4 regions of the Variovorax sp. TLI9-5A genome follow, and region 1 is predicted to be linked to each of the others. Evidence: predicted binding sites of a transcription regulator. Region 1 holds the regulator's gene; each other region holds the start of a gene.
What was found. The regulator sigma-54, encoded in region 1, starts transcription at its own class of promoters, with help from an activator protein. The targets are predictions, from matches to a motif close to TGGCANGNAANCTGCTTT.
Positions count from the first base shown of each region.

Region 2: a site for sigma-54 is predicted at 2,020-2,037, ahead of AC1VNX_RS32790 (ammonium transporter). Genes of this name have one in related genera too.
Region 3: a site for sigma-54 is predicted at 4,727-4,744, ahead of AC1VNX_RS21500 (nitrate- and nitrite sensing domain-containing protein). Genes of this name have one in related genera too.
Region 4: a site for sigma-54 is predicted at 4,397-4,414, ahead of atzF (allophanate hydrolase). Genes of this name have one in related genera too.

Region 1 covers NZ_CP200310.1:6,700,458-6,708,110, forward strand. Annotated here, with positions in the region: gene AC1VNX_RS31860 (cytochrome b) at 1-274, shown strand, start outside; gene AC1VNX_RS31865 (YceI family protein) at 271-867, shown strand; gene AC1VNX_RS31870 (YceI family protein) at 926-1,570, shown strand; gene AC1VNX_RS31875 (LysE family translocator) at 1,587-2,234, shown strand; gene AC1VNX_RS31880 (phospholipase D family protein) at 2,245-3,846, opposite strand; gene rpoN (RNA polymerase factor sigma-54) at 3,857-5,458, opposite strand; gene lptB (LPS export ABC transporter ATP-binding protein) at 5,476-6,270, opposite strand; gene lptA (lipopolysaccharide transport periplasmic protein LptA) at 6,267-6,983, opposite strand; gene AC1VNX_RS31900 (thiol:disulfide interchange protein DsbA/DsbL) at 7,137-7,653, opposite strand, start outside.
Region 2 covers NZ_CP200310.1:6,902,096-6,909,748, reverse strand. Annotated here, with positions in the region: gene AC1VNX_RS32800 (thiamine pyrophosphate-binding protein) at 1-207, shown strand, start outside; gene AC1VNX_RS32795 (hypothetical protein) at 416-721, opposite strand; gene AC1VNX_RS32790 (ammonium transporter) at 746-1,981, opposite strand; gene AC1VNX_RS32785 (sulfite exporter TauE/SafE family protein) at 2,356-3,114, shown strand; gene chrA (chromate efflux transporter) at 3,119-4,498, shown strand; gene AC1VNX_RS32775 (tripartite tricarboxylate transporter permease) at 4,602-6,113, opposite strand; gene AC1VNX_RS32770 (tripartite tricarboxylate transporter TctB family protein) at 6,127-6,615, opposite strand; partial or broken gene AC1VNX_RS32765 (RNA recognition motif domain-containing protein) at 6,826-7,244, opposite strand; gene AC1VNX_RS32760 (DUF3820 family protein) at 7,428-7,653, opposite strand, start outside.
Region 3 covers NZ_CP200310.1:4,529,381-4,537,033, reverse strand. Annotated here, with positions in the region: gene AC1VNX_RS21520 (ANTAR domain-containing response regulator) at 1-53, shown strand, start outside; gene AC1VNX_RS21515 (ABC transporter ATP-binding protein) at 82-891, opposite strand; gene ntrB (nitrate ABC transporter permease) at 888-1,817, opposite strand; gene AC1VNX_RS21505 (CmpA/NrtA family ABC transporter substrate-binding protein) at 1,828-3,072, opposite strand; gene AC1VNX_RS21500 (nitrate- and nitrite sensing domain-containing protein) at 3,431-4,696, opposite strand; gene tsaD (tRNA (adenosine(37)-N6)-threonylcarbamoyltransferase complex transferase subunit TsaD) at 4,817-5,878, shown strand; gene AC1VNX_RS21490 (alpha/beta fold hydrolase) at 5,814-6,572, opposite strand; gene AC1VNX_RS21485 (Hsp20/alpha crystallin family protein) at 6,761-7,132, opposite strand; gene AC1VNX_RS21480 (branched-chain amino acid ABC transporter substrate-binding protein) at 7,257-7,653, shown strand, end outside.
Region 4 covers NZ_CP200310.1:6,969,302-6,976,954, reverse strand. Annotated here, with positions in the region: gene AC1VNX_RS33110 (beta-ketoacyl synthase chain length factor) at 1-283, opposite strand, end outside; gene AC1VNX_RS33105 (beta-ketoacyl-[acyl-carrier-protein] synthase family protein) at 280-1,482, opposite strand; gene AC1VNX_RS33100 (AmpG family muropeptide MFS transporter) at 1,646-3,268, opposite strand; gene AC1VNX_RS33095 (M48 family metallopeptidase) at 3,328-4,191, shown strand; gene atzF (allophanate hydrolase) at 4,446-6,176, shown strand; gene AC1VNX_RS33085 (ABC transporter substrate-binding protein) at 6,198-7,202, shown strand; gene AC1VNX_RS33080 (ABC transporter permease) at 7,208-7,653, shown strand, end outside.

The DNA of each region.
Region 1 (7,653 bases):
GTTCTTCGCGGTGCCGCTGTCCGGCTGGGCCTACAGCTCGGCCATGGGCATGCCGGTCTCGTGGTTCGGCATGCTGGCGCTGCCCGATTTCGTGCCCGCCGACCACGATTTCGCCGAGGCGGTGCTGCAGCCGCTGCACCGCAACTGCGCCTTCGCGCTGGCGGGCATCACGCTGCTGCACGTGGCGGCGGCGCTCAAGCACCACTGGATCGACCGCGACGGTCTGCTCAAACGCATGTGGCCCGGGCCACGCCAGGAATCTGCCGGATCATGAGTTCCCTACTTTTCCGCCTTCTTCCCGTTCTGCTGGTTCTTGCCGTGGCGGCGCCGGCCGGCGCCGGGCCATCGGCCGCATCCGCCGCGAAGCTCGTCCCCGACAAGAGCCAGATCGTGTTCGTCACCAAGCAGATGGGCGTGCCGGTTGAAGGCAGCTTCAGGAAGTTCGACGCGCAGGTGGCCTTCGACCCGAAGAAGCCCGAGGGCGGCAGCGTCGCGCTGCAGATCGACACGGCCAGCGCCGGCTTCGGCGTGCCGATGAGCGACGCCGAGCTGCCCAAGCAGCCATGGTTCGACGCCGCGCACTTTCCGCAGGCCAGCTTCCAGTCGGGTGCCATCAAGGCGCTGGGCGAAGGCAAATTCGAGATGGCGGGCAAGCTCACCATCAAGGGCACGACGAAGCAGGTGACGGTGCCCGTCAGCATCGCGCCGGCAGCCGGCGGTGGCAACTACTCGGTGGCCTCCGGAAGCTTTACGATCCAGCGGCTCGACTACAAGGTGGGCGACGGCGAGTGGACCGACACCTCGGTGGTCGGCAACGATGTGCAGGTGCGCTTCAAGTTCACGCTGGCGGGACTCGCCGCGCCGTAAGCCGCTTCTCGTGTTCCCCTACCCGGTTTTCTCTTTCATGCTCCATGCAGCCAACGCCATGAAAAAGCTTCTTCTCGCCGCGGCACTGTCGGCCGCCGCATTCACCGGCAGCGCCTCGGCGCAGCAACAGCAACTGCCATCGGAATTCGCGCCGGCCGTGGCCGCCAAGCCCGCGGGCGGGCCGGCCAGGAACGCCAACTACGTGATCGACCCGACCCACACCTTCGTGATGTACGAGATGGGCCATTACGGCACGACCACCAACCGCGGCCGCTTCAGCACCAAGGACGGCTCGGTGCAGATCGACGGCACAGGCGCCAGCGGCAAGGTCGACATCACGATGGACATCAGCTCCATCAACACCGGCGTCGACCTGCTCAACCGCCACGTGCAGAGCAAGGACTTCTTCAACGTGGCCGAGTTTCCGACCGGCCGCTTCGTGGCCGACCGCATCGACATCTCCGGCGACAAGGTGGTCGACGTGCCCGGCAAGCTCACGCTGATGGGCCAGACCCGCCCCGTGACGCTGAAGGCCGTGCGCTTCAACTGCTACCTGAGCCCGCTGATCAACCGCCAGGTGTGCGGCGGCGACTTCGAGACCACCGTGGAGCGCAGCGACTGGGGCATCACCTGGGGCCTGAACTTCGGCTTCGAGAACAAGGTGAGGCTGCTGGTGCAGGTCGAAGCGGTCAACGTGCAGTGACACCGAAGGCAACACCATGATCGACACCACCCTCGCCCTGCTCGGCATCGCCGGCGCCATGACCGTCGGCGCGATGAGCCCGGGCCCGAGCTTCGTCATGGTGGCGCGCACGGCCGTGACCTCGCGAGCCGACGGCCTGGCGGCCGCGCTGGGCATGGGGGCCGGCGGGCTGGTCTTCGCGATTGCCGCGCTGGCGGGGCTGCAGGCGGCATTCCTTGCGGTGCCGGCGCTGTACCTGGCGATCAAGGGGCTGGGCGGCGCGTACCTGGTGTACCTGGGTTTGCGCATCTGGCGCGGCGCGCGGCAGCCGCTGGCCGTGATGCAGGAGGCCGGTGATTCACCGCAACGTCTGCAAGGCCGGGGCAGGCGCACCTTCCTGCTGGGCCTTGCCACGCAGGTCAGCAACCCGAAGACGGCCGTGGTCTACGCGAGCATCTTCGCGGCCTTCCTTCCGCGCGAGGTGCCGCTGGTGCTCGCGCTGGCGGTGCCGGCGGTCATCTTCTGCATAGAGACAGGCTGGTATTCGATCGTGGCGCTGGCGCTGTCCTCGGCGGCGCCGCGCTCGGCCTACCTGCGCTACAAGGTCTGGATCGACCGTGCCGCCGGTGGCGTGATGGGGCTGCTGGGGCTGCGGCTCGTGTGGTCGGCCGTTCGCGGCACCTGAAGCTGCGAAGCTAGAGCAGGCTCTCTGGCGTCAGCGGCGCCAGCAGCTCGAGCATGGTCCGGTCCCAGAAGCCGGAGTCGGGCTCCTCGGTCAGCACGGTGATCTTGCCGGCGTCGTCGCTGATCCATTCGATGCGCGACTGGTCGCTGCCCTCGGCAAAGCGCAGCCTGTAGGCGCCCTGCTGCTTGAGCACGTCGATGAGCTTCAGCGCCTGCTGGGCCATCTCGGGGCTGCGGATGAAAAGGCCGATCTCGGTGTTGTGCGTTTCCGAGCGCGGGTCGAAATTCATCGAGCCGACGAAAAGAATGCGCTGGTCGATCACCGCCGACTTGGCGTGCAGCCGGCCCACCGAAGTGCCGAAAAGGCCCAGCCGCACGCTGCTGCGCGTGCGCTTGGTGCTCAGCTCGTAGAGGTCGGCGCCGAGCTTGAGCATGTCGGGCCGGTAGCGGCGGTAGGCGGTGTGCACCAGCGGCTCGTCGGTGGCGGCCAGCGAGTTGGTGACCACGCTGATCTTCACGTTGCGGCCGCGGATCTCGCGCATCACCTCCAAGCCCGAGGCGCCCGGGATCAGGTAGGGCGAGACGATGGTCACCTCCGAGCGTGCGCGGCGCATCTGCTCGACCACGTTGTAGCGCACGCTGTCGACGTCCAGCAGCGGCACGCCGCCGTAGGAGGCGGTCTTGCCGATCACACGCTCGGGCGAATCGGCGTAGGCCTCGGCGGTGGTCCAGATCAGGCCGAGCTTGCCGGCGTCAAGGTCTTCCGCCATCGGGCTGTAGCCGAGCAGGTCGTTGGGCGCGGGCTTCGGCGGCGGGGGCGTTGTGTCGGGGCCGGTGGCCAGCTCGAAGCGCCTGCGCAGCTCCTCGCGCGGCAGGTCGCTGGCCACCACGGACTGGATCGGCCGCACGTAGATGCTGTTCCAGTACTGGTCGAACAGGCTGCCCAGCCGGGGAACCAGCGCGCCGGTGACGAAGGTGTCGAGGTCGATGAAGTTCTCGCCCGAGGTGCGCCTGAAGTACTGGTTGCCGATGTTGCGCCCACCCGCCACCGCCATCGCGCCGTCGGCGATGAACAGCTTGTTGTGCATGCGGCGGTTGACGCGGCTGAAGTCGAGGAGCGAGGCGGTGAAGCGCTTCAGCAGGCTGCCGCGCCCGGCCGGGAAGGGGTTGAACAGGCGCAGCTCCACGTTGGGCGTGGCGGCCAGGCCCAGCAGCAGCTCGTCCTCGCCGGAGGTGTAGAGATCGTCCATCAGCAGCCGCACGCGCACGCCGCGCTGGGCAGCGTCGCGCAGGGTGCGCAGCAGGTAGCGGCCGGTCTCGTCGTTCTCGATCTGGTAGTACTGCACGTCGAGCGTGCGCTGCGCGCGGCGCGCGAGCTGGATGCGGGTGTCGAACGCGAAATCGCCGCCGGGCATCAGGCGAAAGCCGCTGAGGTCGGGGTCGGGCTGCGAGGCCAGGGCGATCTTGCCGAGGGCGGTGTCGGCCGAGACGGCGATGGTCCTGGTGGGTGGGCGCGGGGCCTCGTCGGGCAGGCTGGCGCAGCCGGCGAACAGCAGCACCGCCGCCATGGCGAAGACCCAATGCCCACAACGCGACATCAGGCCATGGCTCATCGGCTTCTTTCTAGAGTGCCTTGCGCAGGTTGGCGGGGGCGATGCGCAGCGCCTCGCGGTACTTGGCGACGGTGCGGCGCGCGCACTCGATGCCCTGCTCCTTCAGCATCTCGGAGATCTGGCTGTCCGACAGCGGCTTCTTCACGCTCTCCGAGCCGACGAACTGCTTGATCAGCGCGCGCACTGCGGTGCTCGACGCGTTGCCGCCGGTCTCGGTGCCCAGTGCCGAGCCGAAGAAGTACTTGAGCTCGACCGTGCCGAAGGGCGTGGCCATGTACTTGGCGGTGGTCACGCGCGAGATGGTGGATTCGTGCAGGCCCAGCTCGTCGGCGATCTCGCGCAGCACCAGCGGGCGCATGGCGAGCTCGCCGTGCACGAAGTAGCTCTTCTGCCGCTCGACGATCGCGTTGCTCACGCGCAGGATGGTGTCGAAGCGCTGCTGGATGTTCTTGATGAACCAGCGCGCCTCCTGCAGCCGCTGCGACAGCGCCTGGCTGCCCTCGCCCTTGTGCGACTTGAGCGCGCCGGCGTAGATGTCGTGCACGCGCAGGCGCGGCATGACCTCGGGGTTGAGCATGACGCGGAACTTCACGTTGGTGCCGCGCCCGGTCTTGGTGACGATGACGTCGGGAATGATGATGTTGCGTTCCACGTCGACGAAGCTGCGGCCCGGCTTGGGCTCCAGCCGCGCGATGACCTGCAGCGCCGAGCGCACCAGCTCCTCGCTGCTGCGGGTGAGCGTGGCCAGGCGCTTGAAGTCGCGGCGCGCGAGCAGCTCCATGGGCTGCTTGCAGATGGCGATGGCGGTCTTGCGGACCAGCGCTTCTTCCTCGGTCTCGTCGTCGCTGGCCATGGCGCGCAGCTGGATGCTCAGGCACTCGCCGAGGTCGCGCGCGCCGACGCCGGCGGGCTCCAGGCTCTGCAGCAGGCCGAGCGCCACCTGGAAGTGGTGCACGAGGTCGTCGAACTCGTCGTTGTCGTCGCCGGCCAGGCCCGAGGCCAGCGCGGGCAGCGAGTCTTCGAGGTAGCCGTCGTCGTTGAGCGATTCGATGAGAAAGCGCAGCGCGGCGCTGTCGCTCTCGTTGAGCCGCAGGCTCAGCGCCTGGCGGTGCAGGAAGGACTGCAGCGACTCCTGGCTGCGCGCGAGCTCGGTGGCGTCCGCGCGCTCGTCGTCGCCGGCGTTGTTCTGGCGCGCGGGCGCGTCGCTGCCCCACTCGCTGTCGTCGGGCGCCATTTCGACGGTGCCGTCGCCTTCCCAGTCGGGCTCGCGCTCGGAGATCTCGGCGGCGGGGCCGTCGGAGTCGGCCGTGGTGGTGGTGCCGGTTTCGGTGGCAGCAGTGGACGTGCCGGCAGCGGGCGAAGCGAAGTCGCTCTCGCCGTCACCACTATCGCCGCCGTCGTCGCGCGGCACCGGGGCATCGGCCGTGTCGAGCCCGAATTCCTCGCGCGCCGCTTCTTCAGCCGTGCGCTCGAGGAACGGGTTCTCGTCGAGCATCTGCTCCACCTCCTGGCTCAGTTCGAGCGTGGAGAGTTGAAGCAGCCTGATCGACTGCTGCAGCTGTGGCGTCAACGCCAGATGCTGCGAGACGCGAAGGGATAGCCCTTGCTTCATGGGAACCGCTCCCGCCCTTACATGCGGAAGTGCTCGCCCAGGTACACCCTGCGTACCTCGGCGTTGTCGACGATCTCCGAGGGTGTGCCTTGTGCCAGCACGTGCCCGTCGCTGATGATGAAAGCGTGATCGCAGATGCCCAGCGTTTCACGCACGTTGTGGTCGGTGATGAGCACGCCGATGCCGCGCTCCTTCAGGAAGCTGATGATGCGCTGGATCTCGATCACGGCGATCGGGTCGATGCCGGCGAAGGGCTCGTCCAGCAGGATGAAGCGCGGCTGCGTGGCCAGCGCGCGCGCGATCTCGACGCGGCGGCGCTCGCCGCCCGACAGCGCCAGCGCGGGCGAATCGCGCAGGTGGTCGACGCGCAGGTCGGCCAGCAGGTCGGTCAGGCGCTCCTCGATGTGCTCCTTCGACAGCGGCACCAGCTTGCCGTTCGCGTCGGGCTCGCTCTGCAGCTCGAGCACGGCGCGCACGTTTTCCTCGACCGTGAGCTTGCGGAAGATGGAGGCTTCCTGCGGCAGGTAGCTCAGGCCCATGCGGGCGCGGCGGTGGATCGGCATGTGGGCGATGGGCTCGCCGTCGATGGTGATGTCTCCGGCATCGGCGCGCACCAGCCCCACGATCATGTAGAACGAGGTGGTCTTGCCGGCGCCGTTCGGGCCGAGCAGCCCGACGACTTCGCCCTTCTGCACGTCGAGCGAGACGTCCTTCACGACCGTGCGGCTGCCATAGCTCTTCTTCAGGCCGCGCGCGACCAGGCGGCTGCCCGGCGCGCCGTTGGCGTCCTGAGTTCCTGCGGATTCGATCACTTGCGCGTGTCTCCCTGGTCACTGAGCGTTGTGCTCTGGCGCAGGCCCTTGCCGGGCGCCGGGGTGGGAGCCGGCGGGGGCGCCTTCGCGCCGCCGGCCGGGGCCGAGGCGCCGGCAGCCGGGGCGGTGGCGGCCTTGGGGGTGAGGATGGTCCTGACGCGTCCGCCCGGCGACGAGGCGTTGACGGCGGTGTTCGGCGGCACGGTGGAGCCGTTGACGGTGTAGGTGTCGTTGCTCTGGTCGTAGACGATCAGCGCGCCCTGGCTCTCGTCGTTCGGCGTGGCGCCCAGGAGGCGGCGCATGACGGCGTTGCGGATGAACTTGACGTTGTCGGCGCGGCTGTCGTACTCGATGACTTCCGACTCGCCCTCGATCCACTCGTCGGGCGCGTTGCGCTTCTGCTTGTAGTAAGCCCGCTTGCCCGGCGCCGCCGTGACCACGCCGTACTGGTAGCCCTCGGCGTCCTGGCGCACGTCCAGCCGTGCGCCACGGATGATGATCGTGCCTTTTGTCACCAAAACGTTGCCGGTGAACACGCTGGTCTGCTTCAGGTCGTCGTAGCGCATCGAGTCGGATTCGATGTTCATCGGCTTGGAGCGGTCGGCGGTTTCGGCCACCGCTCCCGAGGCAAGGCCTGCCAGCAACAGCGCGCCGGCGGCCAGGCGGCCCATGCGACGCAGGAAGGGGGTTGTGGGGTAAGAGTGCAATGTCATAGAGGCACGAAACTTGCTCGGCATTGTATGCGGCTGAGTGCTTCCGCCCCGCACGCACAGGTGAAAAAGCCCGCCTAAGCGGGCTTGACTTTCCTTCTGGTTTTCTACCAGAAACACCGCGCAACGGCACGGCACGGCTCGGGTTTTCGGGCTTCAGCCCTTCTTTGCCTCGCCGATCAGATAGTTGACTACCTGAAGTACTTTGGTCATGTTGCCGGCCGTCTCGCCGTCCACATACCAGCGGCCGGCCACGGCCATCGCGGGCACGCCGGCCACCTTGTAGGCATCGGTCAGCTGCGAGGCGCGCTTGGCCTTGCTGGCCACGCCGAACGAGGTGAAGGTTTCCTTGAACTTGGTGGCGTCCAGGCCGTTGGCGGTGGCCCAGGCAATGATGTTGGCGTCGCCGTTCACGTTCTGGCGCTGCGCGTGGATCGCGTTGAACACCTTGGGCTGGAACTCGTCGACCTTGCCCATGGCTTCGAGCGCGTAGTACAGGCGCTGCTTGGCCTCGACGTCGTTGCCCACGAAGGGAACGGGAATGCGGCGGAAGGAGACTTCCTTCGGGATGGTCTTGAGCCAGGCTTCCAACGTCGGCTCGAAGTCGTTGCAGTGCGGGCAGTTGTAAGAGAAGAACTCGACCACCTCGACCTTGCCGGCGGGTGCGTCGACC
Region 2 (7,653 bases), 200 kb from region 1:
CAGCTGAAGAATCCGGACTTCCGCGGTTACGCCGAAGTGTTCGGCGGGCACGGCGAGCGCGTGGAGAGCACCGGAGAGTTCGGCCCCGCGCTGGCCCGCGCGCGCGCCAGCGGCAAGCCGGCGATCCTGCACTGCCTGCTGGACCCGGAGGCCATCACGCCGGGCAGCACGCTGCAGTCGATCCGAAAGGCCGCACTCGGGAACTGAGCGCTCCCCCAGGCTGCGCGCACTTCGTGTCGCTTCGCCAACCCCCTCGCCGGGGGCGACACCTGCGGCCCGGCGAAGCCGGTTCCGCGACGACCAGGTTCTCCCCCAAGCTTCGCGCACTTCGTGTCGCTTCGCCATCCCCCTTCCGGGGGCGACACCTGCGGCCCGGCGAAGCCGGTTCCGCGGTGTCCCGCGAACTGGACGCCCTTCAGCGCAGGCCGCCGACGTATCGGGGTGGGGGCGTTGGCGGCTGGCCGTCGGGCTGCCGTGCCGCCAGCCGCGCGGCGCGCGCCAGCGGTTCCATCGCCTGCTCCAGCCGGGTGGCCAGCAGGTAGAGCTCCTCGTCCTTGGTGTCGGCCGCGTGCGCGCGCGTCATGCGCACGATCTCGGCGGCGTACTCGGCGTTGGTCGCCATCCATTCGGTGTCGGTCACGCGCCCATGCTTTCGCCGCAGTGCCACGTGAAGGCGGGCGGCAAGGGCGATGCGTTCGCTTTCGGACATGGATGGCGACATGGCGTATTCCTCCGTCGGTGGGTGTCAGCTCCCGATGTGTTCCTTGTGCTGTGCAAGATCGAGGCCCAGCAGCTCGCTGTCGGCGTCCACGCGCAGGCCGACCATGACGTGCACCAGGAACAGCACCACCGCCGTTCCCGTCGCACTGAAGATCGCCACGCTGCCGACGGCGATCGCCTGCGTCAGCACGTCGCCCGTGGCGCCCGATATGCGTGCGTCGGCGAATACGCCGGTGAGCAGCGCGCCGACGATGCCGCCGATGCCGTGCACGCCGAACACGTCGAGCGAGTCGTCCGCACCCAGCAGGTGCTTCAGGCCGGTGGCGCCCCAGTAGCAGGCCAGCCCCGCGATGGCGCCGATGGCCAGCGCGGCCGGCGGCGTGACGAAGCCGGCCGCGGGCGTGATGGCCACCAGCCCGGCCACCAGGCCCGAGCACAGGCCCAGCAGCGAGGGGCTGCGCCGCACGATCCATTCGCCGACCATCCAGCTCATGGCGCCGGCGGCGGCCGCGATGTGCGTCACCAGCATGGCCAGGCCCGCGCGCCCGTCGGCCGCCACCGCCGAGCCCGCATTGAAGCCGAACCAGCCCACCCACAGCAGGCCCGCGCCGGTCATGGTGAGCGCCAGGCTGTAGGGCTCGAAGGCCTCGCGTCCGTAGCCCTTGCGCGGGCCGAGGGCGTAGGCGCACACGAGCCCGGCGATGCCGGCGTTGACGTGCACCACCGAGCCGCCGGCGAAGTCGAGTGCGCCCATCTGGGCGAGCCAGCCGCCCGGCTCCCACACCCAGTGCGCGATGGGCGCATACACCAGCACGCTCCACAGCAGCGCGAACCACAGGATCGCCGAGAAGCGCATGCGCTCGACGAAGGCGCCGAGCACCAGCGCGGTGGTGATGATCGCGAAGGTCAGCTGGAACATCGCGTAGACCGTCTCGGGCACGTTGGGCGCCACGTGGCTCACGGCGAGCTGGCCGGCCTCCTTCAGATAGTCGAAGCCCGAGAACCAGAGGCGGCCGGTGCCACCGAGCCAGGGCCAGCCCTCGGTGAAGGCCAGCGAGTAGCCGGCCGTGAACCAGGTCAGCGAGACGGCAGCGGCGATCGCCACCACCGCCGCCATGGTGGCCAGCACGTTCTTGCGGCGCACCATGCCGGCATAGAAGAGGGCGATGCCGGGCAGCGTCATCAGCAGCACCAGCGCGGTCGAGGTCATCATCCAGGCGGTGTCTGCCGCGCTGATGGAGGCTTGTGGTGCCAGGGCCATGGCTGTTCTTCTTCTTCAAGTGATGGACCACCGGGCCGCGTGCACAAGTCGTGCCACGTCGTTAACTATCAGAAACACTTTGGTTTGCAAATCGGGCTTCCCGCGTAAGGCAAAGCGGGTAATTCCCTATGCACTGAGGCGGTGCGTGCCCCTAAAGTCTGCGCACTCGCGAACGGGCCCTGCTCGTATGCCGAGGGTCCGAGGAGACAATCCCCCCTAGCAACAATAAAAATCTTCAAAGGCTCCGTACGAGATGCCTGGTTCGACTTTGGAAGGCGCCGCTGGTCGGCGCCTTTTTATTTGTGCGAACACTTGAAGCGCCGGCCTCCGCAGCTACTTTTTCGATAGCACCGGGGTGAGACAATCCACCCCCTATGGAAATGCTGGTGGTGACGGGCGCCTCTTTGCTCGCGGGTTTTGTCGATTCGATCGTGGGCGGAGGCGGGCTGATCCTGGTGCCTGCGCTGTTCGCCGTTTTCCCGGGCGCACCGCCCGCGACCCTGCTGGGCACCAACAAGAGTGCGTCCATCTGGGGCACGGCCGCCGCCGCGGCCCAGTTCAGCCAGAGGGTGCAGATGCGCTGGGGCGCCCTGTGGCCGGCCGCGCTGCTCGGCTTTGCCGGCTCGATGCTGGGCGCCTGGGGCGTCACCATGTTCCCGGGCGATTTCCTGCGCAAGGCGCTGCCGCTCATCCTGCTGGGCGTGCTGCTCTACACGCTCGCGCGCAAGGACATGGGCCGCACGCACGCGCCGCGCTTCACCGGCCGTGCCGAGACGCTGGCGGCCTGCACCATCGGCCTGTCGATCGGCATGTACGACGGCTTCTTCGGGCCGGGCGCGGGCAGCTTCCTCGTGTTCCTCTTCGTGCGCTGGATGGGCTACGACTTCCTCAACGCATCCGCCTCGGCCAAGATCATCAACACGCTGACCAACGCGGCCGCGCTGATCCTGCTGGCGGCCAAGGGCCACGTCTGGTGGCACTACGGCCTGGTGATGGCGGTGGCCAACGTGGCCGGCAGCGTGCTGGGCACGCGGGTTGCGCTGAAGCACGGCGCGGGCTTCGTGCGGGTGGTGTTCATCGTGGTGGTGAGCGCGCTCATACTGAAGACCGCCTACGACGCATTCCTGAAATAGCGCAATACGAAAGTCGCCCGATGCCCTCCCCCAAGATCCCGTCGAGCGGCCCGTTCCCGTCAGCTTCTGGCAGGCTTTCGCCTACTGGCTCAAGCTGGGCTTCATCAGCTTCGGCGGGCCGGCCGGGCAGATCGCGCTGATGCACCAGGAACTGGTGGAGCGCAGGCGCTGGATATCGGAGAAGCGATTTCTCCACGCGCTCAACTACTGCATGCTGCTGCCCGGCCCCGAGGCCCAGCAGCTCGCCACCTACATCGGCTGGCTCATGCACCGCACCTGGGGCGGCATCGCTGCGGGGGTGCTGTTCGTGCTGCCTTCGCTCTTCATCCTGATCGCGCTGTCGTGGGTCTACATGGCCTACGGGCAGGTGCCGGCGGTGGCGGGGCTGCTGTACGGCGTGAAGCCGGCGGTCACGGCCATCGTGCTGTTCGCGGCCTGGCGCATCGGCTCGCGGGTGCTGAAGAACGCATGGCTCTGGACGATCGCGGCGGCGGCCTTCGTGGCGATCTTCGCGCTGGGCGTGCCCTTTCCGCTGATCGTGCTGGTGGCCGGGGCCGTCGGCTATTTCGGCAGCCGGGTGGCGCCGGAGCGCTTCGCGCCCGGCGGCGGGCATGGCGCGGCAGCGGCTTCCGCCGGCCCGGCGCTGATCGACGACGACACGCCGGCACCCGCGCACGCGCGCTTCGGCTGGGGCCGCTTCTGGCGCGTGCTGGGCGTGTTCCTCGCGCTGTGGCTGGGCGCCATCGGCGCGCTCACCGCGCTCTACGGCTGGCACGGCACGCTCACGCAGATGGGCTGGTTCTTCACCAAGGCCGCGCTGCTGACCTTCGGCGGCGCCTACGCGGTGCTGCCCTACGTGTTCCAGGGCGCGGTCGACCACTACGGCTGGCTGGGCGCCACGCAGATGATCGACGGCCTCGCGCTGGGCGAGACCACGCCGGGGCCGCTGATCATGGTGGTGTCCTTCGTGGGCTTCGTCGGCGGCTGGAACCAGGCGCTCTTCGGCGGCAATTCGCTCTTCGTCGCGGGCGCGGTGGCGGCGACGGTGGTGAGCTTCTTCACCTTCCTGCCTTCCTTCCTGTTCATCCTGCTCGGCGGCCCGTTCATCGAATCCACGCACGGCAACCTGAAGCTCACCGCGCCGCTCACGGCCATCACGGCGGCGGTGGTGGGCGTGATCGTCAACCTGGCGGTGTTCTTCGCCTGGCACGTGCTGTGGCCCAAGGGAGCCGGCGGCGGCTTCGACGCGGCATCGGCGGCGATCGGGCTGATCGCCGCCGTGGCGCTGTTCCGCTTCAAGGCCGGGGTGATTCCGGTGGTGCTCGGGGCGGCCCTGCTGGGGCTGGCGTGGCAGCTGTTGCTGCTGCCTTTGCTGCAACACTGAACTTTTCGTGGAACACCGCGGAACCGGCTTTGCCGGGCCGCAGGTGTTGCCCCCGGAAGGGGTTGGCGCAGCGACACGAAGTGCGCGAAGCCTGGGGGCGAACTCAATCCTCCACAAAGGCCTCTTCGCGCTTGGCCTTGATGGCCGGCAGCAGCACGATGCCCAGCAACAGCACCGCCGCGACCAGCAGCCCCGCCGACAGCGGCCGCGTGACGAACACGCTCCACGCGCCGCGCGACAGCAGCAGCGCCCGGCGCAGGTTCTCTTCCATCATCGGCCCGAGGATGAAGCCCAGCAGCAGCGGCGCGGGCTCGGTGCGCAGCTTGATGAAGAGGTAGCCGATGAAGCCGAAGGCCGCCACCATCCACACGTCGAAGGTGTTGTTGTTGGTCGAGTACACGCCGATCGCGCAGAACAGCACGATCGCCGGAAACAGGAACCTGTAGGGCACCGTCAGCAGCTTGATCCACATGCCGATCAGCGGCAGGTTCAGGATGATCAGCATCGCGTTGCCGATCCACATCGAGGCGATCAGGCCCCAGAAGAGTTCGGGGTTGCTGGTCATCACCTGCGGGCCGGGCTGGATGTTGTGGATCGTCATCGCGCCCACCATCAGCGCCATCACCGCGTTGGGCGGAATGCCCAGCGTCAGCAGCGGGATGAAGGAGGTCTGCGCGCCGGCGTTGTTGGCCGACTCGGGCGACGCCACGCCGCGGATGTTGCCCTTGCCGAAGGGCACTTCGCCGGGGCGCATGCGGATCTTCTTCTCGAGCGCGTAGGAGGCGAACGAGGCCAGCAGCGCGCCGCCGCCGGGCAGGATGCCCAGCGCCGAGCCGAGGGCCGTGCCGCGCAGCACGGCGGGCAGCATGCGCTTGAAGTCGTCCTTGGTGGGCCACAGGCCCTTGACCTTGTGCGTGAACACCTCGCGCTCGTCGTCGGGCTGCGAGAGGTTGCCGATGATCTCGCCGTAGCCGAACACGCCCATGGCGATGACCACGAAGCCGATGCCGTCGGTGAGCTCCGGAATGTCGAAGCTGTAGCGCGCCACGCCCGAGTTGACGTCCGTGCCCACGATGCCCAGCAGCAGGCCCAGCACGATCATCGCCACCGCCTTCAGCAGCGAGCCCGAGGCCAGCACCACCGCGCCGATCAGGCCCAGCACCATCAGCGAGAAGTACTCGGCGGGGCCGAACTTGAAGGCCAGCTCGGTCAGCGGCGGCGCGAAGGCGGCCAGGATCAGCGTGCCGACGCAGCCCGCGAAGAACGAGCCCAGGCCGGCGGCGGCGAGCGCCGGGCCCGCGCGGCCCTGCCTTGCCATCTGGTAGCCGTCGATGCAAGTGACCACCGAGGACGATTCACCCGGCAGGTTCACCAGGATGGCCGTGGTGGAGCCGCCGTACTGCGCGCCGTAGTAGATGCCCGCCAGCATGATCAGCGCCGACACGGGCGGCAGCGCGTACGTGGCGGGCAGCAGCATCGCGATGGTCGCGACCGGGCCGATGCCGGGCAGCACGCCGATCAGCGTGCCCAAGATGCAGCCGATCAGGCAATACAGCAGGTTGGTGAAGGTGAACGCGACGCCGAAGCCGGTCGCGAGGTTGTTGAAGAGTTCCATGGCGGTGTGTTCCTCAGCCCGAGATGAAGGTGGGCCACACCTGGATCTGCAGCTTGAGCGCCCAGATGAACGCCACGTAGCTGCCGGCCGCCAGGATGGTCGCGAGGATCAGCACGTCGCGCAGCCTGAACTGCTCGCCCGCCATGCTGGAGATGATGGTGAGCGCATAGATCGCGATGATCATGCCCATGGCCGGCAGACCGATGCTGGGCAGCCCGCCCAGCAGCACGCCGAAGGCCAGGTTCGCGCCGAGCACGAAGGCCAGCGGCTTCCAGGCCCACTTGCCGATCGGGTCGCCGTCGGTGGTCTCGACCACCATCGCCTGGAACATGATGATCGCGCCCAGCACCGCCAGCAGGATGCCCAGCATGAGCGGGAAGTAGCCCGGCCCCATGCGCGCGCCGTCGCCGATGGTGTAGGTGGTCGCGCCTATGGCGAAGGCGCCTCCCACGGTGGTGAACATGACTCCTGAAAAGAAGTCCGCCTGGCTCTTCATCCGCATGTCTCGCTCCTCTTGTTTTGAGGAAACGAGGGTCGATCTGTGCGCCTGACCGTTGGCTGACCAGCGCGGTACGAACAAGTGCGTACCGCAGGGCAAGGGTTCTCCCAGGGGCCGGGCCCGCGCCGGTCGGATTCCGACGTGCTCCGGAAACGAAAAAAGCTCCCGAAGGAGCTTTTTCGTTCAAAGGCCCGAAGGCCCCGAGGGGAGGGCTCAGTAGCCGCCGCGGCCACCGCCGCCGTAGCCACCACCGCCGCCGCCGTAACCGCCACCGCCGCTGCGGTCGCCGCCGCCGTAGCCACCGCCACCGCTGCGGCCGCCGCCACCGTAGCCGCCGCCGCCACCACCGCCGTAGCCGCCGCCACCGGTGCGGGGGGACGGGCTTCCATCGGACGGGCTTCGTTCACCGTCAGGGCGCGGCCCTGCAGCGAGTGGCCGTTCATGGCTTCGACGGCTGCGAGTGCTTCGGCATCCGTACCCATTTCGACGAAGCCGAAGCCCTTCGAACGGCCGGTGTCACGTTCCATCATGACCTTGGCGCTGACGATCGAACCGAATTCGCCGAAAGCTTGTTCCAGGTCGTTGTCACGCACGGAGTAGGCGAGGTTGCCTACGTAGAGTTTCTTGCCCATTGAGGGACTCCTAATTCAAACCAAAAAGACAAAGCGATGGAGTCCCAGAATCACAACAAACAAAATGCGCTGTGGCGCGAAACTGACCGATCACCGAATTACGTGCACGGGAGCCGGGAGGCCCACTGACACGTAGCGTGGATTATCCTGCCCGAATAGCAAAAATTTCGGCGAAATCGTGCGTTATCGGGTAACTCCCTGGCTCGAAGGGCGGTTTCGCAACGGTTTCAGCAGGTCGGAAAGCCCGTTGTGGTCTATTTCATGCATCAAAGCGAGCAGCCTGCCGATCTCTCCCGAGGGAAAACCCTCGCGTGCGAACCAGCTCAGGTAATTGCCGGGCAGGTCGGCGATCAGCGTGCCCTTGTATTTGCCGAAGGGCATTTCAAGTGTTACCAGTCGTTGCAGGTCT
Region 3 (7,653 bases), 2.2 Mb from region 1:
TCGAACGCCTCACGGCGTCGTACGAGCACAGCCTGCAAGTGATCATGTCCTGACGCCGGTTGTGCTGGCGCGGGCGCAGCGTCAGGCCGCGACCTTCTCCACGTGCGCCTGGCGCGTGTAGAGGAAGTCGATCACCGCCTTGCGCGCGTGCACGTAGACCGGGTCTTCTGCCAGTTCGACGCGGTTGCGCGGGCGCGGAAGGTTCACTGCGAGCACGTCGCCGATGGTGGCGGCAGGGCCGTTGGTCAGCATCACGATGCGGTCGCTCAGCAGCACGGCCTCGTCGACGTCGTGCGTGACCATGACGACGGTGCTGTGCGTCTTCTGCACGATGGCCAGCAGCTCGTCCTGCAGCTTGGCGCGGGTGAGGGCGTCGAGCGCGCCGAAGGGCTCGTCCATCAGCAGCACCTTGGGCTCCATCGACAGCGCGCGTGCGATGCCCACGCGCTGCTTCATGCCGCCGGAGATCTCGCCGGGGCGCTTCTGCGCGGCGGGCGTGAGGCCCACCAGCGCCAGCGCGGCATCGGTGCGCGCGCGAAGCTGCGCCTTGTTCTCGGTGGCGGCGAACACGCGCTCCACCGCGAGGTAGACGTTCTCGAAGCAGGTGAGCCAGGGCAGCAGCGAGTGGTTCTGGAACACCACCGCTCGCTCGGGGCCGGGGCCCTTGATCTCCTTGTTGGCGCACAGCAGCGCGCCCTCGGTGGGCGTGGTGAGCCCGGCGATCAGGTTCAGCAGCGTCGACTTGCCGCAGCCCGAATGGCCGATGAGCGTGATGAACTCGCCCTTGGCCACGTTAAGGTTCACGTCGCGCAGCGCGACGAAGCGGCCCTTGGCTGTCTTGAAGGCCTGCTCGACGCCGTGGATCTCGATGTACTTGTCGTCGTCAATCATGACTTCACCTCTTCGAACGTGAACGCGGTTGCGAGCTTGATGAGCGCGAACTCCAGCACCAGGCCGACGATGCCGATCACGAAGATCGCGATGATGATGTTGGCGACGTTGAGGTTGTTCCACTCGTCCCACACCCAGAAGCCGATGCCCACGCCGCCGGTGAGCATCTCGGCCGCCACGATCACCAGCCACGCGGTGCCCACGGCCAGCCGCACGCCGGTCAGCATGTAGGGCAGCACGGCGGGAAAGAGGATCTTGGTGAGGATCTTCCATTCGCTGAGGTTCAGCACCTTGGCCACGTTCATGTAGTCGGTGGGCACGCGCTGCACGCCCACGGCGGTGTTGATGACCATCGGCCAGATCGAGCAGATGAAGATGGTCCAGATGGCCGCCGGGTTGGCGCCCTTGAACACCAGCAGGCCGATGGGCAGCCAGGCCAGCGGCGAGACCGGGCGCAGCAGGCTGATGAGCGGGTTGAACATGCGCGAGAGGAACTCGAAGCGCCCGATGGCGAAGCCGGCCGGAATGCCGACCAGCGCCGCGAGGCCGAACCCCAATGCCACGCGCTGCAGCGAGGAGAGCACGTTCCAGCCCACGCCCTGGTCGTTGGGGCCCTTGCTGTAGAACGGGTCGCTGAACACCGTCACCGCCTGCTGCCAGGTGGCGGCCGGTGTCGGGAAGCCGGTGGTGCTCTTCATGGCCACCACCTCCCAGATCAGCAGCAGCAGGCCGAAGCCTGCCAGCGGTGGCAGCACGCGCATCCAGAAGGCGCGCAGGTCGATGGGCGCGCGCGCCCGTGGCTCGGGTGCGGGAGCGGGAGCCGGCTGGGGCGTGGCCACCTTGGAGGCGGTCGGCTTGGCCGGGGCGGAAGGCGCCGCCTGCGTGGCGGCCACATCGAGCGGCGAATGGAAGACTGCGCTGACCATGGTGTTCTCCTTATGCATGGAGCTTGAACGAGTCGGCGTACTTCTTCGGGTCCTTGCCGTCCCAGACGGAGCCGTCGAAGAGCTTGCTGCTGCGCATCGCGTCCTTGGGCACCGGCGTCTGCGTGGCGGCGGCGGCCTGCTTGTAGATGTCGATGCGGTTGATCTCGGTGGCCACCTTCAGGTAGTCGGGGTGCTCCTTCAGCAGGCCCCAGCGCTTGTGCTGCGTGAGGAACCACATGCCGTCCGAGAGGTAGGGGAAGTTCACGGCGCCGCCGTTGTAGAACTTCATGTGGTTGGGGTCGTCCCAGCTCTTGCCCAGGCCGTTGGTGTAGCGGCCCAGGATGCGCTGGTTGATGGCGTCCACGCTGGTGTTGACGTAGCTCTTGTCGGCGATGGTCTCGGCCATCTTGTTCTTGTTCTGCAGGCCGGTGTCGATCCACTTGCCGGCCTCGAGGATGGCGGCGGTCACAGCGCGCGCGGTGTTCGGATATTTCTTAGTGAACTCGGCCGTGGTGCCGAGCACCTTCTCGGGGTGGTCCTTCCAGATGTCCTGCGTGGTGATGGCCGTGATGCCGATGCCGTCCATGATCGCGCGCTGGCCCCAGGGTTCGCCCACGCAGTAGCCGTCCATGTTGCCCACGCGCATGTTGGCCACCATCTGCGGCGGCGGCACGGTGATGTTCTTCACGTCCTTGAACGGGTCGATGCCGGCCGATGCGAGCCAGTAGTAGAGCCACATGGCGTGCGTGCCGGTGGGGAAGGTCTGCGCGAAGGTGTATTCGCGCTTCTCGCTGGCGATGAGCTTGGCGAGCGATGCGGCGTCGACCGCGCCCTTGTCGGCCAGCTTCTTCGACAGCGTGATGGCCTGGCCGTTGTTGTTGAGGGTCATGAGCACGGCCATGTCCTTCTTCGGGCCGCTCAGGCCCAGGTGCATGCCGTAGACCAGGCCGTAGAGCACGTGGGCGAAGTCGAGTTCGCCATTGGCCAGCTTGTCGCGCACGCCGGCCCAGCTGGCTTCCTTGCTGGGCACGATCTTCACGCCGTACTTCTTGTCGATGCCCAGCACCGAGGCCATCACCACGCTGGCGCAGTCGGTCAGCGGGATGAAGCCGATCTTCACTTCCTCCTTCTCGGGCTTGTCGGAACCCTGGGCCCAGACGGCCGCGCGCAGGGCGGGGTCGATGCCGACGGCGCCGATGGCTGCGGCTTGCAGGACGCGGCGTCGGCTGAGGCGGGTTTTGAGCAGGTCGGTCATGGGGCGGGGCTCCGGTTGAAGACAAACAACAGACAAGAAAGACAAAAACGAAAAGGCGTCCGCACCACGCACGGGCTGCTCGAAAACGAGCCCTTGCGGGATGGGGACGCCTTTGTCCGGGTTCGGTGGGAAGCACCCGCCGTTGGGTGCCGCCTGCCTGAAGGCCTTTGGGGCCTGCGAAACTTTCGCTTGCAAGCGGTGTGCCAGCCTTCGGAAGCCTTGATCGCTATCAGGAAAGTAGCTGGAAGCGGCCTGATGCTGCGGGGAACGGGCCTGTAGGGCGGATCAGGCGGGCGGGTGCGGATGGCACGGTTGTTGTGCAGTGCACCAAGTTGAACGGCTGGGCGCCGTGCCTGCCTCAGCGCGGTGGTGCGCGGTCGAGCATGGGCAGGTAGTCGGCCATTGCGAGCATCGACTCGGCCACGTCCACCAGCCTGCGCTTCTGGTTCATCGCGGTCTGGCGCAGCATCTTGTGCGCCTCTTCCTCGCTGAGGCGGCGGTGCGCCATCAGGAGGCCTTTGGCACGCTCGACGATCTTTCGCTCGTTGAGCGAGGCGCGCACGGTTTCGAGCTCGTCGCTCATGGCCTGCAGGCGCTGCGACTGCTCCCGGACCATGTCGAGCACCGAGCGCTCCAGGTGGCGGCCGAACTGGGCGGGGGCCGCCGTCTGCGCGTCGGCGTCGTCGAAGAAGAGGGCGCCGGCCTGCGGCGTGAGCGTGTCCAGCAGTTGGCGGTATTCGCGCAGCTCGCTGCGGGCCTGCGCTGTCTTGTGCTCGCACAGCGCGCGCAGGTCGCAGGCGAGGCGGTCCTCGACGGTCTTCATGGCGTCGATGCGGCGGGTGCAGCAGTCGAACCAGGCCTGGCTGAGTGCCACGTCGGCCGGCCCGGAAGCCGCGCCGCGCCGGCGGATGCGTTCGAGCTCGGCCACTTCGGCGTCGGGCTGGCTGTCGCGCCAGAGCGCGAGCACGGCCTCTCCCGAGAAGTCGGTGAACACCTGGAAGCAGCGTTCCTGCGATTCGATCAGGTGCAGCCATTGCAGGCGCTGCGCCTCGTCGCTGTGGCCCAGCGCGAGCGCGGCGGCGCCGAAGGCGCGCTCCTGGCCGGCGAACTCCTTGCCCTGCATGAAGTTGAACATCGCGACCAGCAGGCGCGAGATCTCGGGGTCGGTGGCGCCGTCGGCGGCCTCGAACACCACCGAGAGCAGGCCGGCGACCAGCTTGGCGAAGGCGGCGGTGGACTGGGCCGGCTTCAGCTCCAGCGCGTCGATGCGGCGGCGCAGGGCGGGCAGGGCGTCCAGGCCCGGCAGTACCCAGGCAATGCGGCTGAAGAGGCGCGCGTTGTTGCCGGCGTCGGCGCCGCGGTGGTAGTTGTCGGCCTCCAGCTGGTCGAAACCGGCGCGCACCTCCTGCTCCAGCGCCAGGCACTCGGCGATCTGCGGGCCGCGCTGTTCTGCGAAACGGCCGCCGCGCGAGGTGAGGAACATGTTCGACATGCCCCGCTCGCGCTGCAGCGCATGGACCAGCCGGCCGATCACGCCCACCAGCTCGCTGGTGCGGGCGAGCCGGTCCAGCTCGTCGATTTCGCAGCGGCGGGCGGCGATGAGAAAACTCAGTCCGGATTTCATGGCGTGGGGCGCGGGGCTCTGTATTCCGTCACTGCAACATCCGTGCCTCGGAGGGCAGGGAGCGCCGCCGTTTGCCCCTTCTCGGACGCCGGCCAGGGGGCGCCGCCTACACTCGGCGGCATGCTCTTGTTGGGAATCGAATCATCCTGCGATGAAACCGGCGTGGCGCTGGTCGAGTCGCACGGCGACGCGCTGCCGGCGCTGCGTTCGCACGCGCTGCACAGCCAGATCGCCATGCACCAGGCCTACGGAGGCGTGGTGCCCGAGCTGGCCAGCCGCGATCACATCCGCCGCGTACTGCCGCTGACCGAGACGGTCATGGCCGAAGCCGGCCGCTCCCTCGACGAGATCGACGTGGTTGCCTACACGCGCGGACCGGGGTTGGCGGGCGCACTGCTGGTGGGCGCGGGCGTGGCCTGCGCGCTCGGCGTGGCGCTGGGCAAGCCGGTGCTGGGGGTGCATCACCTCGAAGGGCATCTGCTGTCGCCGTTCCTGAGCGCCGATCCGCCGGAATTTCCGTTCGTCGCGCTGCTGGTGTCGGGCGGCCACACGCAGCTGATGCGGGTGGATGGCGTGGGGCGCTACGAGCTGCTCGGCGAGACCATCGACGACGCGGCGGGCGAGGCCTTCGACAAGAGCGCCAAGCTCATGGGCCTGCCGTACCCGGGCGGGCCGTGGCTCGCGAAGCTGGCCGAAGGCGGCGATGCAGCGGCCTTCAAGCTGCCTCGGCCGCTGCTGCACAGCGGCGATCTCGACTTTTCCTTTGCCGGCCTGAAGACGGCCGTTCTCACGCAGGCCAGGAAGCTGGGCGGCGAGCTCGAAGCGCGCAAGGCGGACCTGGCTGCGTCCACGCAGGCGGCCATCGTCGAGGTGCTGCTGAAGAAGTCGCTTGCGGCGCTCGAGCAGACCGGCCTGAAGCGGCTGGTGGTGGCGGGCGGCGTGGGGGCCAACAGGAGCCTGCGTGAGCAGCTGAACGCCGCATGCGCCAAGCGCAAGGTGCGCGTGCACTACCCCGAGCTGCACCTGTGCACCGACAACGGCGCCATGATCGCCATGGCTGCCGCGATGCGGCTGCAATCAGGCCTGTCGCAGGCGAGCGAGCGCTATGCCTTCGACGTCAGGCCGCGATGGCCCATGGCGTCGCTTTCGGTGCCTGGGACGGCGCTACCTGAGACTGCGTAATCGTTTGCTTTGACGGCCGGCCGATGGCCGGCAGCGGCAACACGTCCAGCACATTGCGCCAGAGCTGGCGCCATTGCGGCCAGTCGTGGCCGCCCTCGATCGTGAAGACCTGCTCCGGCGGCAGGGCGTCGGCCAGCAGCTTGTGGTTGCTGGCGAAGCGGTCTTCCAGCCCGAAGCCCAGGTAGAGCCGCGGCAGGTTCTTCGACGGCTTGGCCGACAGGTACTGCTGGAAGAAGGGCCATAGCTTGCGATCGGGCTCCTCGTCGGGCTGCGGCCCCGTGGGTGCCTGCCATGCACGCAGGCCGCCGGCCTTCTTGATTTCCGCGCCGAGCACGCGGCGCCCCAGGTAGGGCGCGAGCGCCACGATGCCGTCCACCGAGCCGGGCCGCGCCAGTTCGTGGATCAGCGCGCCGAAGCCGCCGATGGAAATGCCCACGAGCCAGATCGACTTGTAGCCCTTGGCGCGCTGCGGCTCGATGACCTCGGTGTGCAGGCGGTCGCTGAGCGTCTGCTCGTAGTAGTAGGAGACGTCCGCATCGACCAGCAGCGCGTCGGCCGCCAGATGGCGTTCGCGCACCGCGGCGATGAAACCTTCGCGCTCGAACTCGTCGGGCTTCAGGTACGCGCCTGGCAGAAAAATCAGGAGCGTGTCGGATTGTTCGTCGGGATTTGCGGGCTGCAGATGTGTATTCATGGTGCCTTGAGGGGCACCCGAACCGCACCGTCCGGAAATCAGTGCGTTTACAAGACGCCCACGAAGAAGAAAGTTCTAAAAAAACGTCACATCATGTGACGTTAATCCAGCGCTATTGTGAATAAGGTGCTCGTTTAATGTCAAAAACTGAGCCTTACTGACATTTTCCTCTTGTGGGCATAGCCCGACTAGTTAATTTGCAGCTGCGTGGCCTGGCTCACCGGCACCAGCTTGCCGAGCTTCAGGGTGAGCACGCCGTTCTCCAGCTTCGCTTCGCTGGCGGCCACGTCGATGTCCTGCGGCAGTTCGTAGGCGGCCTTGAACTGGCGCTTGGCTTCGGCCTTGCTCTCGATGCGCAGCACGGCGCCTTCGATGCTGATGGCGAGGTCTTCACGCGCAAAGCCCGGCACGTCGAGCGAGAGGGTCCAGCTCTTGTCGTCCTGCTCCACGAGGGGCGAGCGGCGGGTGCCTGCGAAGGCTTCCGCTGCGAAGCGCTCGAATGCGCGGTCGTAGGCGCGGGGTGCGAAGCGGGCGGTGCGAAGGGTAGGGGCGAAAAACATGGTGAAGAACTCCTGAATGAACACAATGGGGACAAGAAATGTGTGTCCCTTACACTGCGCGGCCGTTCCATCGTGAGTGCCGCTTGAGACCTCATCTAGGCGCAGCGGCACGCGTTTCAAGACAATGAATCCCCCCTTTAATTTGCGTCGCGAGGCCTTGAAATTCGCGGCGCTGGCGCTATGCGCGAAGCCCTTCGCGGCGCTCGCACAGGCTCCGGTTTCCGCACCTCCCGCACCCATCCGCCTGGCCCTCATCGAAAGCATGAGCGGGCCCTTCGCCAACACTGGAGAGGCCGTGTTCCGCAACCTTCTGTGGGCGGTGGAGCGCGTGAACGCGCGCGGAGGTGTCAAGCTGCCGGGCGTTCCCGCAGGCGCGCGGCCCCTGCAGCTCGACCGCTACGACAGCAAGGGGCAGAACGAGGAAGCGCTTTCCGCGCTGCGCGCCGCGCTGGACGACGGCGCGCGCATCGTGCTGCAGGGCAACTCGTCGGCCACCGCAGCGGCGCTGATCGATGCCATCG
Region 4 (7,653 bases), 270 kb from region 1:
CCGAGGTGAACACGCAGGGCACGTCGGCCGCGTTGCGGCCCGAGCCGGCCAGGGCGGCGGCGGCCACTTCGAGCGCCAGCGCCACGGTGTCGGGCGCGCGGCGGCGCTCGGCAGGGGCCAGCACCTGCGGCGACGGGCGCTTCGCGGGCGGATCGGCCAGCGCGCCTTCGCCGCGGAAGGCCGCGCGCGCGGTGTCCCAGCCGGGCAGCGTGGGAGTCCAGAAGGCCGGGCCTTCGATGTAGAGGGTGGGGGGCTTGGGTGCGGCCTGGTTCATGTCGTTCATGCCGCTTTGCCGAAGACCAGCGAGCAGTTGTTGCCGCCGAAGCCGAAGGAATTGCTCAGCGCGTAGCGCACTTCGCCGCGCACGGGTTCCAGCCGGATCTGCGGGCCGAAGCCTTCGTCCAGCGTGTGCGTGTTGACCGTGCCCGGCATCAGGCCGCGCTCGATGGCCAGCAGGCTGATGACGGCCTCGACGATGCCCGCGGCGCCCAGCGTGTGGCCCATGAAGCCCTTGGTCGAGCTGGCGTGCGTGCGTGCCGGGAAGCGGCGTGCCACCAGCGCGCCCTCGACCTCGTCGTTCTTCTGGCTCGCGGTGCCGTGCATGTTGATGTAGTCGATGGCCTCGGGTGCGAGGCCGGCGCGCGCCAGCGCCTCGTCGAGCGCGCGTTCGGCGCCCAGGCCCTCGGGGTGGGGCGTCGACATGTGGTGCGCGTCGCTCGCCTCGCCGTAGCCCAGCAGGTGCAGCGGCGCGGCATCGGCGCCGGTCTGCACGCGCTCGACCAGCGCGAAGCCCGCGGCCTCGCCGAGGCTGATGCCCTTGCGCGCGGCGTCGAAGGGCCGGCAAGGTTCGCTCGACACCAGTTCGAGCGAGTTGAAGCCGAACAGCACGCTGCCGCACAGCGTATCGGCCCCGCCGACCACGGCCGCGTCGGCCAGGCCCAGGCGGATCAGCCGCTCGGCCGAGGCGAACACCTTGGCACTGGACGAACAGGCGGTGGAAATGGTTTCGCTCGGGCCGGTGATGCCCAGCAGCTGCTGCGTGAACATGGCCAGCGAGTGCGGCGTGTGCACCGCCGCGCGGCGCTGCTCGGGTGGGAACATGCCCTGCTCGTCGAGCCGGGTGTAGGCCAGCTCGGTCTCGCCGATGCTGGCGGTGGAGGTGCCCAGGACGAGCGCGATGCGCGATGCGCCATATTTCTCGCGCGCGGCGGCCACTGCCTCGATGAAGCCGTCGGCCTGCAGGCCCATCCAGGCCAGCCGGTTGTTGCGGCAGTCCCACTGCGCGAGCGATTCGGGCAGCCGGACCTCCTCGACCCCGTCGACGCGGCCGATCCAGGTGGGCAGCGGCGCGTCGCCGAAGTCGTTGGCGCGCAGCCCGCTGCGCGACTGCGCGAGCGCGTCGGCCAGGGCTTCCTTGCCGACACCGACGGCGCTTGTGGCCGTGTAGGCACTTATCTGAAGAGGAGAAATTCGGGACGGCACGATCTTGTAGGTGTTGGGCTGTCGGTCAGGCAGACGTTGGGCGCGCGGCAGGAGGCAAAAGGCGCGGCGAGGAAAGCAAATTGAAGGAAACGAATGTATACCGGTACAGCCTACCAGTTGCGGGGCCCGCGCAGCGTCGGCCGTTTCCTATAAGGCACAGGCCCTATTGACGCCCCCGGGGGCTTGTGGTCGCCGTCAGCCGCGAGGCCAGCGCCACCAGCACCAGCACCGGCGCGCCCAGCAGGGCGGTGCCGACGAAGAAGCTGCTGTAGCCGTAGGCGTCCACGAAGGCGCCCGAGTAGCCGGCGATGAACTTCGGCAGCAGCAGCATCAGCGAGCTGAACAGGGCGTACTGCGTGGCCGAGTAGCTGATGTTGGTGAGGCTCGACAGGTAGGCGATGAAGGCCGCCGAGGCGATGCCGCCGGCGAGGTTGTCAGCGGAAACCACCGCGATCAGCGCCGTGAGGTCGTGCCCGCGCGTGGCCAGCCAGGCGAAGAGCAGGTTGCTGGCGGCGCTGAGCACGGCGCCCAGCATCAGCACGCGCATCACGCCCAGCCGCATCGACAGCACGCCGCCGACGAAGGCGCCCGCCAGCGTCATGATCACGCCGTAGATCTTGCTGACCGAGGCCACCTGGTCCTTGGTGAAGCCCATGTCCACGTAGAACGGGTTGGCCATGATGCCCATCACCACGTCGCTGATGCGGTAGATGGCGATGAGCGAAAGGATCAGTACTGCCTGCCATTTGTAGCGGCGGACAAAGTCGGCGAAGGGCTTGTAGAAGGCGTGAATGAACCAGACGACTAGCGAGAGCGCCCGCTGGGGAACGCGCACGCGCCATTTCATGCGCGCAGCCCATATGACTAGCGCTGCGTAGGCGAGCACGACCGGCGACACAAAGATCAACAGCGCCGTGACGAGAATCACAAAGTGAATCTGGAGCGCTACGGCAGCTGGAACGAGCAGGACGACGGCCAGGGCAAGCATCGCGCCGTAGACGGGAATTCCGGTCGTTGCGATCTGCTCACGCGTAGCGGCCATCTCGGCCGTTTCAATCTGGCGCTCCTTCGGCACTGGCTCGGGCGACAGTAGCACCGTCAGCACACCCACGACCATCGAAGCCGCCATCACCAGATAAGCCGTCTTCCATGCCCCGTTCTGGTAGGCCGCCGCGCCCGTGGCCGCCGCGGCGGGCGCCACCTCGGCCCAGGCCGCGACCCACAGCACGCCGGCACCGGCCCAGATCATCGCGAGGCGGTAGCCCGTCTGGTAGGCGGCTGCCAGCGCGGCTTGCTTGCGCGCCTCGGCCGATTCGATGCGGAAGGCGTCGAGCGCGATGTCCTGCGTGGCCGAGCCGAAGGCCACCAGCAGCGCGCACCACACCAGCGGCGTGAGCCCGTGGCGCGGATCGTTGACCGCCATGCCTGCGAGGCCCGCGATGACCATGCACTGCGCCAGCAGCAGCCAGCCGCGCCGGCGCCCCAGCAGGGTGGTCAGCGGCGGCAGCGGCAGCCGGTCGACCAGCGGCGCCCAGACCCACTTGAAGCCGTAGGCCAGCCCGACCCAGCTCAGGTAGCCGATGGTGGTGCGGTCGATGCCCGCTTCGCGCAGCCGGAAGCTCAGCGTGCCGAGCACCAGCAGCAGCGGCAGCCCCGCCGAGAAGCCCAGCGCCAGCATGCGCAGGGTGGCGGGTTCGAGGTAGACCTTCAGCGCGTCGCGCCAGGGCGGTGAGGGGGGCGTGGGGGTTTCTGCGGGCGAGGCGGACATGTGCCCCGGATTGTCCATGAGCGGCGGCCTGGCTTCCCGGCCTTCTTGTCTTCATTTGTTCCTATCATCCGGCTCCTATGTGCACACGATGCGATCACCCCTTTTCCGGCGCTCCCGCTCCTTCCGTCGCTTCCGCGTGGAATCCGCGGCGCGCCTTCCTGCTGGCGGCGGCCGGCGCGGTGCTCGCGAAGCCGGCCCTGGCGCAGGTCGACGTGGGCAAGGCCTCGGTGGCCCGGAACATCGTGCCGGTCGAGCAGATCGAGTCGGCCGGCGTGCAGCAGTACGGCCAATTGCTCGAGCAGGCACGCGCCAAGGGCGCGCTCGCGGGCGAGAACAACCCGCAGCTGCAGCGGCTGCGGGCCATTGCCAAGCGGCTCATTCCGTTCGCCATGCCGTGGAACTCGCGCGCACGCGACTGGAAGTGGGAAGTCAACCTGATCGGCAGCAAGCAGATCAACGCCTTCTGCATGCCCGGCGGCAAGATCGCCTTCTTCACCGGCATCCTCGACCAGCTCAAGCTCACCGACGACGAGGTCGCGATGGTGATGGGCCACGAGATGGCCCATGCGCTGCGCGAGCACGCACGCGCCCGCCTGGCCAAGAGCGCGGGCACCGGTGCGGCGCTCTCCATCGGTGCGCAACTGCTCGGATGGGGGCAGGTGGGCGACCTGGCGGCGCGTGCCGGCACACAGCTCATCACGCTCAAGTTCAGCCGCAGCGACGAGACCGAGGCCGATCTCGTGGGGCTCGAACTCGCGGCGCGCGCGGGCTATGACCCGAAGGCGTCTGTGTCGCTGTGGCAGAAGATGGCGACGGCGTCGAAGAACCAGGGCGGCCTGAGCTTCCTTTCGACGCACCCGAGCGGGCCGGACCGCATCTCGAAGCTGGAAGCGAACCTGCCGAAGGTAGAGAAGCTCTACCGCGACGCAAAGAAGAGCTGACTTGCATGACTCCCTCTCCCCCTGGGGAGAGGGCGGGGGTGAGGGTGACGGCCTCTAGATAGAAGCCGCGCTTCATCTTCCGCACCTGCCCTCACCCCAACCCTCTCCCCGAGGGGAGAGGGAGCCAAGCCCGGGAGGGATCCAAAGCCCGAGGGAGAGGGCCAATCCCCGCACGATTCCGATCTGCGCCACGGTGCGCTTGCGCTGGCATGCCGCTTGCATCTCAACTTGTACACATGTTTGGATGCCTGAAGATGGTGCATGAAGAAAACCCGAAAAGCGGAACGCCCGAAGCTGCCTGGATTGCCAGGTTCGCATCTCCGCTGGCGCATGCGCAGGCCGGCGAAGCGCTGGGTTTCGCCCTGCCGATCGCGGGGCTGCGCTTCGCGGTCAAGGACAACATCGACATTGCCGGCGTGCCCACCACCGCCGCCTGCCCGGCCTTCGAGCGCCTGCCCGATGTGCATGCGACCGTGGTGCAGCGCCTGCTCGAAGCCGGTGCATTGCTGGCCGGCAAGACCAATCTCGACCAGTTCGCCTGCGGCCTGAACGGCACCCGCTCTCCTTATGGCGAGGTGCCCAACGCTTTCGACGCACGCTATGTATCTGGCGGCTCCAGCTCGGGCTCGGCCTACGTGGTGGCAACGGGCGAGGCCGACTTCGCCTTGGGCACCGACACCGCCGGCTCCGGCCGCGTGCCGGCCGGACTCAACAACATCGTCGGTCTGAAGCCCTCGCGCGGCCTGCTGAGCGCCTTCGGCGTGGTGCCCGCCGCGCAGAGCGCCGACTGCGTCTCCATCTTCGCGCGCACTGTCGCCACCGCGGTCGACGTGCTGCTCGCCGCCGCCGGCCGCGACGCGCGCGACCCGTACTCCCGCGACATCGAACTGCGCCGCGAGCCGCTGCCAGCGCGCTTCCGCTTCGGCGTGCCCGACAGGCTGAGCTTCTTCGGCGACGCCGCCGCCGAGCAGGCATTCGGCGACGCGGTCGCCCGGCTACTCGCCATGGGCGGCACGCCCGTCACCATCGCTTACGCGCCGCTGGCCGAAGCGGCCGCCATGCTCTACGAAAGCGCACTCGTCGCCGAGCGCTACGCCGCCGTGCGCGAGTTCTTCGATGCGCACGCCGACGAAGTGATCGAGCCCGTGCGCGGCATCCTCGCGAGCGGCCAGGGCTACAGCGCCGCCGACCTGTTCGACGCACAGACGAAGCTGCGCGCCATCGCCCGGCAGGTCGAGCCGATGTGGCGCGACATCGACCTGCTGCTCGTGCCCACCGCGCCCACGCACTACACGCGTGAGCAAATGCGCGCCGACCCGGTGGTGCTCAACCGCAACCTCGGCGCCTACACCAACTTCGTCAACCTGCTCGACTACGCCGCGCTCTCGGTGCCCAGCAGCCTGCGCGCGGACGGGCTGCCCTTCGGCATCACGTTGATCGGCCCCTGCGGCAGCGACCTCGCGCTGGCGGAACTGGGCCAGCGCTTTCACCACGCCACCGGGCTCGCGCAAGGCGCGACCGGCCAGCCGCTGCCGCCGCCGCGCGCCATCCCGGGACTCGCGGCGCCGGGCGCCGGCACGCTGCCCATCGCCGTCGTCGGCGCGCACCTCTCGGGCATGCCGCTCAACAGCCAGCTGACCGAGCGCGGCGCCACGTTGATGCACGCCACCACCACGTCGCCGGCCTACAGGCTGCACGCATTGCCCGGCACCGTGCCGCCCAAGCCCGGCCTGCGGCGCGTGGCCGAAAGCGAGGAGGGCGCCGCCATCGCGCTCGAAGTGTGGGCCGTGCCGCTGGCGCAGGTCGGCAGCTTTCTCGCACTCATTCCGCCACCCCTCGGCCTGGGCAGCGTCGAGCTGGCCGACGGCAGCTGGGTGAAAGGCTTCATCTGCGAGGGCCACGCGCTGGCCGGCGCGCAGGACGTGAGCCATCACGGCGGCTGGCGCGCCTACGTCGCGAGCCGCGCCACCCCGAGTTCCAACTGAACTGATCAGGAGTTCCGATCGATGAGCAATCCAGAGAAGAAATCTTCCGCGTCGCGCCGGCAGCTGCTGCAGACCGCCGCCGCCGGCATGGCCGTGCTGGCCGCGCCCGCCATCGTGCGTGCGCAGGGCGCGGCTGCCAAGCTGCGCATCGGCTTCTGGCCGGTGGCCGCCGGCCTGCCGTTCTTTGCGGCGGTCGACAAGGGCTACTTCAAGGAGGCCGGCCTCGACGTCGAGCCGCTCAAGTTCGCCGGCGCGCAGCAGGTGATGGAGGGCATGCTCGCGGGCCGCTGCGACGGCAGCGCCAACGGCACGGGCTCCGCCAACCTCGCCATCGGCGAGATCGCGCAGCCCGGGCTGTTCAAGATCTTCTGCACCAACCCGAGCAACGCGAAGTTCGTGCTCGACGAGTTCATCGTCGCCAAGGACAGCCCCGTCAAGTCGGTGGCCGAGCTCGCCGGCAAGAAGGTCGCCTCGGGCCCCGGCATCCAGAACGTCACGTTGTGCAAGACCATGCTGGAGCGCGCCGGCGCCAAGGGCGCGACCGTGAGCGAACTGCCCATCGGCCAGCACGTGGCCGCGCTGGTCGCGGGCCAGGTCGACGCCTGCTACACGCTGGAGCCCACCGGCACCGTGGGCCGCATGAACGGCACCACGCGCGTCGTCGAAGCCGGCGTGGTGGCCAGGTACATCCTCGGCGACCCGATGGCGCCGTGGCATGGCGGCGCGGCCAGCCTCACCAGCGAGTTCATCAGGAAGAACCCCGAGATCGCGAAGAAGTACATCGCCGCCTACGCGCGCGGCGTGGAGCTGGTGCGCACCAAGCCCGACGAGGCACGCCAGTTCATGAAGGGCTACACCGCCATCGAAGGCAAGCTCACGGCCGAAGTGCCGCTCGCGTCGTACATGCTCTACAACGAGTTCAAGCCCAGCGACGTCGCGTACTTCCAGAAGTTCTACGACCTGTTCACCGAGAAAGGCATCTTCGAGAAGAAGGTCGCGGTGGACGGCCTGCTCTACAAGGCTTGACGACCATGGCCGACGCAAGCCCGACCACGGCCGCGCCGTGGACCCCGCCGGCCGGCACGGCCACCGCTGCGCCGAAGCCGCCGCTGCGCGACCGCCTGCTGCCTTTCATCGGCCCGGTGGTACTGTTCATCGTGTGGGACCTGGTGGTGCGGCTCGGCTTCATCAAGCCGATATTGCTGCCCACGCCGGCCGACACCATCGCGGCGCTCATCACCGGCCTGGCCGGCGGCCCGCTGCTCACCGACTTCGCCATGACCGTGTGGCGCACCGTGCAGGCCTTCGTCATCGCGGCGGCCATCGGCGTGCCGCTGGGCGTGCTGCTCGGCAGCAACGAGAAGGCCTACCGCAGCGTGGAGTTCCTGATCGACTTCTTCCGCTCCACGCCGTCGTCCGCGCTCATCCCGCTGTTCCTGCTGATCTTCGGCGTGAGCGACGTCAACAAGGTGGCCAT